2 regions of the Aliivibrio thorii genome follow, and region 2 is predicted to be linked to the other one. Evidence: riboswitches for the same ligand, from Rfam matches in the RefSeq annotation. Region 2 holds a riboswitch; the other holds the start of a gene.

Region 1 (3,977 bases), 670 kb from region 2:
AATGGCGGAGAGTTTGCGGGTCATGCTAAGATAGCTAAGCATCTGAACTGTGACATTTATTTTGCTAAACCTTACCATTCCTGGCAGCGAGGTTTGAATGAGAATACCAATGGTTTACTAAGACGTTTTTTCCCAAAGGGAATGGCCATTGGAGAACTTGCAGCAAAAGAGATTAAACAGGCAGAGTTTTTGATTAATTCGAGGCCTAGAAAGGCATTAAATTTTCTGAGTCCGAGTGAGTTTTTAAACGGTAAGCGTGTGTCGGTTATTGTTACGATCTAGCATCAATTTGATGCTGACTGGGATGGGCAATTTTTTATTGGTTTATCAACGTATTTTCATGTAACACCAAATATTCGTGCTACAGGTGGTTTTCGCTACGTTAATCTAGAAGGAAATTTAGAGGATAGCCCTATGATAGAACATACGACGAGCTCTACAGGTAACGTTGGTATAGCATACGTATTCTAAAAATATAAATGGTGGTTTTTAATTGATCCATTACAGTCATGTTTATCTATGCTTTCCAAACTAGAGATATAAATTATGAAGGTTGATAGTGTTCAGCCATAAATAAAAAGGGCCGTTCTATTATAGAATGGCCCTTTATATAAAAATTATACGCTATGATTAAACTAAGAAATCTTCTAAAGATTTACCAGCATCAAGTTGAGTTTGAAGAGCTGATGGAGTACGGCCTTGGCCTGTCCATGTTTTCTCAGCGCCCGCATGGTCTAAGAACTTATATTTAGCAGGACGAGGAGCTCGTTTTTGCTTAGTTTTAACTGTTGTAGAAGACATTGTATCTAATAGGTCTTCTGGTGCGATTCCACTTTCAATCATCATTTGACGGAACTCTTCAAGTTTTGCTTGTTTCTCAGCAAGTTGAGAGCGCTCTTCAGCTTCTGACTCTTGACGTTCTGCTACAACTGATTGTAGTTTTTCAAGTGCTTCTTCTAATTGCTCAAGTGTCATTTCACGAGATAGTACGCGTAGGCTACGTAAGTTTAGCAGTGTTTTAATAGTATCAGACATTTTTGATTCCATAATTTATTTTTGATAATACAATTATTATATAACAAGAAAATAATATAACAAATTTTTTAATAAATAAATAAATAAAAACCATCTTAATGATAAGAATATTAAGAGTGGTTCCTTATGATTGTAAAAATTGTAAAAATTGTAATTAAATATTGATAGAGTATCCCATTCTAGTTAGCTGGTAATCTAATGTTAAAATACTCAGATATAGTATTGCAAAATTGTGTTCAGTCCGTACAATGACTTCCACCTAAACGGGTAGAGGCGCATTGTCTAAGAGTAGATTGTTTGAGGGTGATTCCTATGACAACAATCGAAAGGAGTCAATGCCGAAGTTAATGACGTTCATCAAACGTATTAGCTGGGGTTATTTCGAAAAGGAATAACACTGCCATAGTCAATTTTATTTTTTAACTATGGAGCGCTACTGTGGGGAAATGTTTTAATATTCACTTCCTTTATAACGGCATTGCCGTGTCAACAGTAGATCTCCAACCAAACTGGTTGTTGTAGATCATGAACTTAGCTGATTTTTCAAATTCTCCGATATCAATATTGCCCCCATTAGTGGCTTTGGGTTTAGCAATTGTTACACGCCGAGTATTACTTTCTCTTGGTGTAGGTATCGTTTTAGGCGCAATTTTGCTGTCTAATTACTCCATTTCTGGCACTGCATCTTATACCTTTAGTTCTGTTAAAGGTGTTTTCATCGATGATGGTTCTATTAATACTTGGAATATGAGTATTGTTGCCTTCCTAATCTTATTAGGTATGACAACAGCACTGCTGACTCTTTCTGGTGGTACTCGTGCATTCGCAGAATGGGCACAAACAAGAATTAAAAGTAAACGTGGTGCAAAACTACTTGCTGCCTTTCTTGGTGTCTTCATTTTTGTTGATGATTATTTTAATAGCTTAGCTGTTGGTTCAATATCCCGCCCTGTAACTGACCGTTTTTATGTTTCAAGAGCCAAGCTTGCTTATATCCTAGATTCAACGGCTGCTCCAATGTGTGTGTTAATGCCTGCGTCAAGCTGGGGTGCTTACATTATTACTATTATTGGTGGCATTTTAGTTTCCCATGGTGTGACTGAATATTCGGCATTAGGCGCTTATGTACGTTTAATCCCAATGAACTTTTATGCAGTGTTTGCTTTATTAATGGTATTTGCCGTTGTTTGGTTTCAATTGGATGTTGGTCCAATGCGCGATCATGAAAATGAAGCTGCGCGTGGTAATGGATTTGATGATCAAGCGGTTAATGCTGAATCTAAAGATTTAAATGAAGAGCTAAATATTACGGAAAGTGAAACGGGTAAAGTATCAGATTTGATTTTCCCTATTATCGTACTTATCGTAGCGACTATTTTCTTCATGATTTATACTGGTGCTCAAGCATTAATTGGCGACGGTAAAGAATTTAATATTCTTGGTGCATTTGAAAATACAGATGTTGGTGCTTCATTATGTTACGGCGGCCTAATCGGTTTAGCGGCAGCATTACTTACTGTATTCCGTCAAGGTATTGATATTAAAGATATCGCTATGACAATGTGGATCGGTGCTAAGTCTATGTTTGGTGCAATTCTGATCTTATTATTTGCATGGACAATTGGTTCTGTAATTGGTGATATGCAAACGGGCTCCTACTTATCTAGTTTAGCGCAAGGCAGTATTGGTATTCACTGGATCCCTGTTATTTTATTCTTACTGTCTGGCTTAATGGCATTCAGTACAGGTACCTCATGGGGTACATTCGGCATCATGCTTCCAATCGCAGGTGACATGGCTGGAGCAACAGATATTACGCTAATCTTACCAATGCTAGGTGCTGTATTGGCTGGGGCTGTATTTGGCGACCATTGTTCTCCAATCTCAGATACGACGATTCTCTCTTCAACTGGTGCTCGTTGTAGCCATATTGATCACGTTGCAACTCAATTACCTTATGCATTATCAATTGCTGCTGTTTCTGCGGTTGGCTATATCGCTCTTGGTTTTACAGGTTCTGTATTGATGGCATTCCTTGCTTCTACTGCTGCATTTATCTTTGTTTGTAGTGGTTTAATGGTTCTGTCTAAAAAGCGTACTGTAACAGCGTAAGCGTCTTTTAGTTATAAATAAACCGGCCATCATGGCCGGTTTTTTATTGCTTTTTATTCTTTAAATCGCGATCATGACTCTCTTATCTATACTGATTGGAGTGCTTTGTGTCTCGTTATACTTTACCTAATATTGATAAACATTCACCCTTTCAAAAAGAATTCGAGCCTGTCATTCAAGATCTTATCGTCCATGTTCGCTCTGCTGTACCTAAATCGATTCATAGTATTTATTTATATGGCAGTGTAGCAAGGCGTGAAGCGATTCCTGGCCGCTCTAATTTAGATGTAACATTGATAACAACAGTTCCTTTAACCAATAAAGAACAAACTTTAATTAATACAATTAAGGTAAGGTTTCAATCTAAGTACCCTCAAATAACTGGGATTACGTTTACTATTGGAGAAGTAAATGAGGTATTGCAGTTAGAATCCATATTCAGTTGGGGTTTTTGGCTTCGTCATTGCTGTGTTTGTGTTTTCGGTGATGATTTATCTACACGATTTGGTGATTTTGAACCAAGTTGGGAGATCGCAAAAAATATGAATATGGACATAGAGGAATGGTTACAGGTATACACTAAAAAAATATCAGGTAGTACCAACATCAATGTTCAAGTGGAACAACAGAAAACGATAGCGAAAAAATTATTACGAAGCTGCTATTCTTTAGTCATGCATAAGGATAAGGGCTGGTATGATCATCCAGTACTTTGTGCTCGAAAGTTTTTGGAATATTATCCAGAAAAACAAACTGAAATTGAAAGGGTCGTCATGTTATTAAAAGGACGCAAAATCCCTAAGCGTTCAACTGTTGCTTTATTAGAAGAA
Region 2 (3,977 bases):
CTGGATACCCTGCTTGTCCTGAGCATACAGAAAAAGGGACATTGTGGGAGTTGATGGATGTTGAAGAAGCAATAGGAATGTCGTTGACTTCTAGCTACGCTATGTGGCCGGGAGCCTCTGTTTCTGGTATGTATTTCTCTCATCCTGATTCTCGCTATTTTGCGATAGCTCAGATCCAAAAAGATCAAGCAGAGAGTTATGCTGAGAGAAAAGGCTGGAACATGCTAGAGACTGAAAAATGGTTAGGTCCAAACTTAAACTAGTCTTCTTAAATAAAGCACATTAAAACAAAAAGCCCATTCACCAGTAACGAATGGGCTTTTTTAGATTAGCTTAAAGTGTAGGCTTATTTTTCAAAGAGCTCTTTATGTAGCACTTTTACAGCTTGTTTTGACTCTGACTCATGCAGTAAGAAGCAGAGGTTATGCTGACTTGCACCATAACAAATCATACGTAAATTGAAATCCTCTAAAGTACCGAATACTTGTTTAGCTGAGCCTTTAGAGTGACTCATTTGATTACCAATGAGGGCAACTAAGCATAAATTGTGTTCTATTTCTATTGTGCAGAGTTCTTCAAGTTCTTGCTGTGCTTCTGCTGGCAATTCAGGCGCTTTTCCGTTGGTATTTGTTTGATCCAATGTTAATGCAACACTGACTTCAGAAGTTGTAATTAAATCTACAGATATTTGGTATTTTGCCAAAATTTTAAACACTTCGGCAAGGAAACCGTAAGCATGGAACATGTTTGGACTATGCAACGTCACCATCGTTTGATTACAACGCAAGGTTAGTGCTCTAAATAAAGGCGCACTATTTACCTGTTGTTTAATCCATGTGCCGCCTTTTTCTGGTTCTTTTGATGAACCAACAAATACCGGAATTTGATGGCGAAGTGCTGGCAATAGGGTTGATGGATGCAATATTTTAGCCCCATAATTTGCCATTTCAGAGGCTTCGCTGAAACTGATTTCAGGGATTGGTGAGGCAGCAGAGGCAATGCGTGGATCGGTTGTATAAATACCCGGAACATCGGTCCAAATCTCTAATCCACACGCATTCACTGATTCTGCAATCAAAGCGGCACTGTAATCACTGCCTCCTCGACCTAATGTTGTTGTATTCCCTTGGCTATCTGAGCCAACAAAGCCCTGTGTTACAACGATATGTTTTTGGCATAGAGGTATCAGTTTTTCTCTAGCTAAACGAGTAATTTCTTCAAGTTGAGGTTCACCTTTACCAAACTTGGAATCGGTGCGTAGTACGGTTCGAATATCAAAGCGAACCGCAGAATTTCCACGTTCAATCAATAGTTGAGTAAAAAGGTGGGTAGACATTAACTCACCACACGCGACAAGGTGGTCAGTAAGTTTATCGCTAGGTTGGAAAGTCGCAGCGTCAGCCGCTTTTTCTATATCATCAAGAATTTCAAGAATGGCTTTTTCAGGGTAAATTGGATCGGAAAGTTGGTCTAATACTGAAAAATGTATGGACTTGAGTTCAGAAAGGATTGCTTTTTTTCTTTTGTTATCTTGTGTGCCGTTTGCGAGTTCAACTAAAAGATTAGTGACTCCGGAGCAAGCACTGATAACGACAAGGTGAGTATTTTGGTTCTGTTCTATGACATAAGCGCTGCGGCTCATTGCTTCAAAATTTGCAACACTTGTACCGCCAAATTTAGCAACATTTATAGAGTTCACTTTCCTGTCTCCCGACTACATCCAATGTGGAAATAAATGTGAAGAGTCATAGCAAAAAATAAATAGCTGCTAGAAGCTCTCCACTTAAAATTAAGTGGCAATCGTAAGGATTCAGCCAGTACGATCGATAATCTTTTCCCAATCAAGATTATCTCGGCACTGCTCTCCCTCACTTATTTGTTTGGGAGTTTGGGCTCCACAAATAAAGCTACCTAGGCAGTGCTCCTCTTCTGTGTACGTTTTATATAACAAAACATATGTTAACAATGTGCTTTTTTATGAAACAAATGTCAATCAATAGTAATGACTTTATTTGCATTTCTCCGATTTAAAGTAAATATAAGTGTTTTATGGCTATTTTCTATAGTTAAGTCACTCTAATTACTTCGTCTAATTGAGTTTAATTATTATTGTGTCTATTCTTTAAACACCCTATATTTCAAGGAGTGAATGATGCAAAGTTTTATCCCGCCAAAAAGAACCCTTATGGGACCTGGACCTTCTGATATATCGCCACAAGTATTGCAGGCATTAAGTCGCCCAACGATTGGCCACTTAGATCCTCTATTCATTAAAATGATGGATGAAGTAAAAGAGCTACTTAAGTATGCATTTCAAACAGAAAATGAGTTTACCATTGCGGTTTCTGCACCAGGAAGTGCAGGAATGGAAACTTGTTTTGTTAATCTCGTGGAAGAAGGCGAAAAAGTTTTAGTCTGCCGTAATGGTGTTTTTGGCGAGCGTATGCGTCAGAATGTTGAGCGATGTGGTGGAACTGCGATTGTTATCGATGATAAATGGGGTGAGCCAGTTTCACTAAATAAAGTTGAAGAGGCTTTACTGCAACATGCAGATATTAAGATCGTCGCTTTTGTGCATGCAGAGACATCAACCGGTGTATTAAGTGATGCAGAATCCATTTCAACTCTTGCGCGTCAACATGGCTGCTTAACTATTGTTGATGCAGTAACGTCGTTGGGTGGTGTACCATTATTCGTTGATAAATGGCAATTAGATGCGGTTTATTCTGGCTCTCAAAAATGTTTATCTTGTACTCCTGGTTTATCACCTGTGACGTTTTCTAAGCGAGCGGTCGATAAGATGAAATCAAGAACTAAAGCTGTGCAAAGCTGGTTCTTAGATCAAAGCTTAGTCCTGTCTTATTGGAGTGGTGAAGGAAAACGAAGTTATCACCATACTGCGCCTGTAAATAGTTTGTATGCATTGCACGAATCATTATTGATGCTTAAAAATGAAGGATTAGAAGCCGCGTGGAGTCGACATGCATTTTATCATCAAGAATTAAAAGAAGGATTAGAATCGCTAGGTATTCAGTTTATGGTTGATGAAGCGTATCGTTTACCACAGCTTAATGCCGTTTATATTCCAGAAGATGTTAGCGATGTAGAAGTTAGAAGTCGATTACTGAATGAGTATAATTTAGAAATTGGCGCAGGGCTGGGCGATTTAGCCGGAAAGACTTGGCGTATTGGTTTGATGGGGTATGCAGCTAAAAAAGAAAATGTCGCATTATGTTTAAAAGCATTATCTGACGTTCTTTAGGTTACAAATACAAAAGCCGCTAAAAACGTAGCGGCTTTTTACTGTGTCTTTATTTATGATTTTATTTTTGACGTAACTTTTCGTCGAGTTGTACCAATTCAAATTTGTTATTTGGAAAGAGAAAAATGGCTTCTCTTCTAATATCTTCTGCTCTTTTTTCTTCGCCTAAAGCTTGATAAGCAATGATTAGGTTTTGATAAAAGGCTGGTCTTGGCTTGGTTTTAATCAGTTCTTTTGACCAAGTAATATAAGGCGTGATCAGTTCTGGTTTTTTATTCATTATCCCAATGGATAGTTGAGCAGATAACACATCCCAATTAAATCTGTCTTCCCAAATCACAGGATTAGTTACTTGATTTAAAATATCAGGGTTCATTGGTCGAGTCGTTTCAAATTTAGTTAAAACCCAATTCGTGTGAAGTGTTGAAAGCATATAAAAAGCAGTGACAATTGGCAGTACTAATGAGCTGACTCGTAATGTTATTTTACTGATATCACTAATGCGGTACTTTTTATATTTACAGCTTAGTTGATCTATCCAGAACAGAAGAATGATGAATGTAAACCAGTGCAGCATAGAGTGGTAAAATGGATACTCTAATTGACTATGAATAAAGATCGGAGCAATTAAAGCGAGCAAAGCAAATTGTGTATCTAGTTTGCTTTTTCGTATTTTGAGTAACACTCCTCCCGCGGCAATTAACAAACCTAATAT

What was found. Region 2 has a riboswitch for lysine ahead of lysC (lysine-sensitive aspartokinase 3). Riboswitches for the same ligand answer to the same signal wherever they lie in the genome.
Region 1: another riboswitch for lysine. It lies ahead of AC2IP4_RS04760 (Na+/H+ antiporter NhaC family protein); the one in region 2 lies ahead of lysC (lysine-sensitive aspartokinase 3).

What each region holds. Positions count from the first base shown of each region.
Region 1 covers NZ_CM170654.1:1,039,416-1,043,392, forward strand. The annotation lists gene AC2IP4_RS04745 (IS30 family transposase) at 1-282, shown strand, start outside; partial or broken gene AC2IP4_RS04750 (MipA/OmpV family protein) at 286-471, shown strand; gene AC2IP4_RS04755 (H-NS family histone-like protein) at 631-1,035, opposite strand; lysine riboswitch at 1,296-1,479, shown strand; gene AC2IP4_RS04760 (Na+/H+ antiporter NhaC family protein) at 1,561-3,147, shown strand; gene AC2IP4_RS04765 (nucleotidyltransferase domain-containing protein) at 3,255-3,977, shown strand, end outside.
Region 2 covers NZ_CM170654.1:372,999-376,975, forward strand. The annotation lists gene metH (methionine synthase) at 1-263, shown strand, start outside; gene lysC (lysine-sensitive aspartokinase 3) at 347-1,699, opposite strand; lysine riboswitch at 1,765-1,937, opposite strand; gene AC2IP4_RS01710 (pyridoxal-phosphate-dependent aminotransferase family protein) at 2,153-3,262, shown strand; gene AC2IP4_RS01715 (PglL family O-oligosaccharyltransferase) at 3,324-3,977, opposite strand, start outside.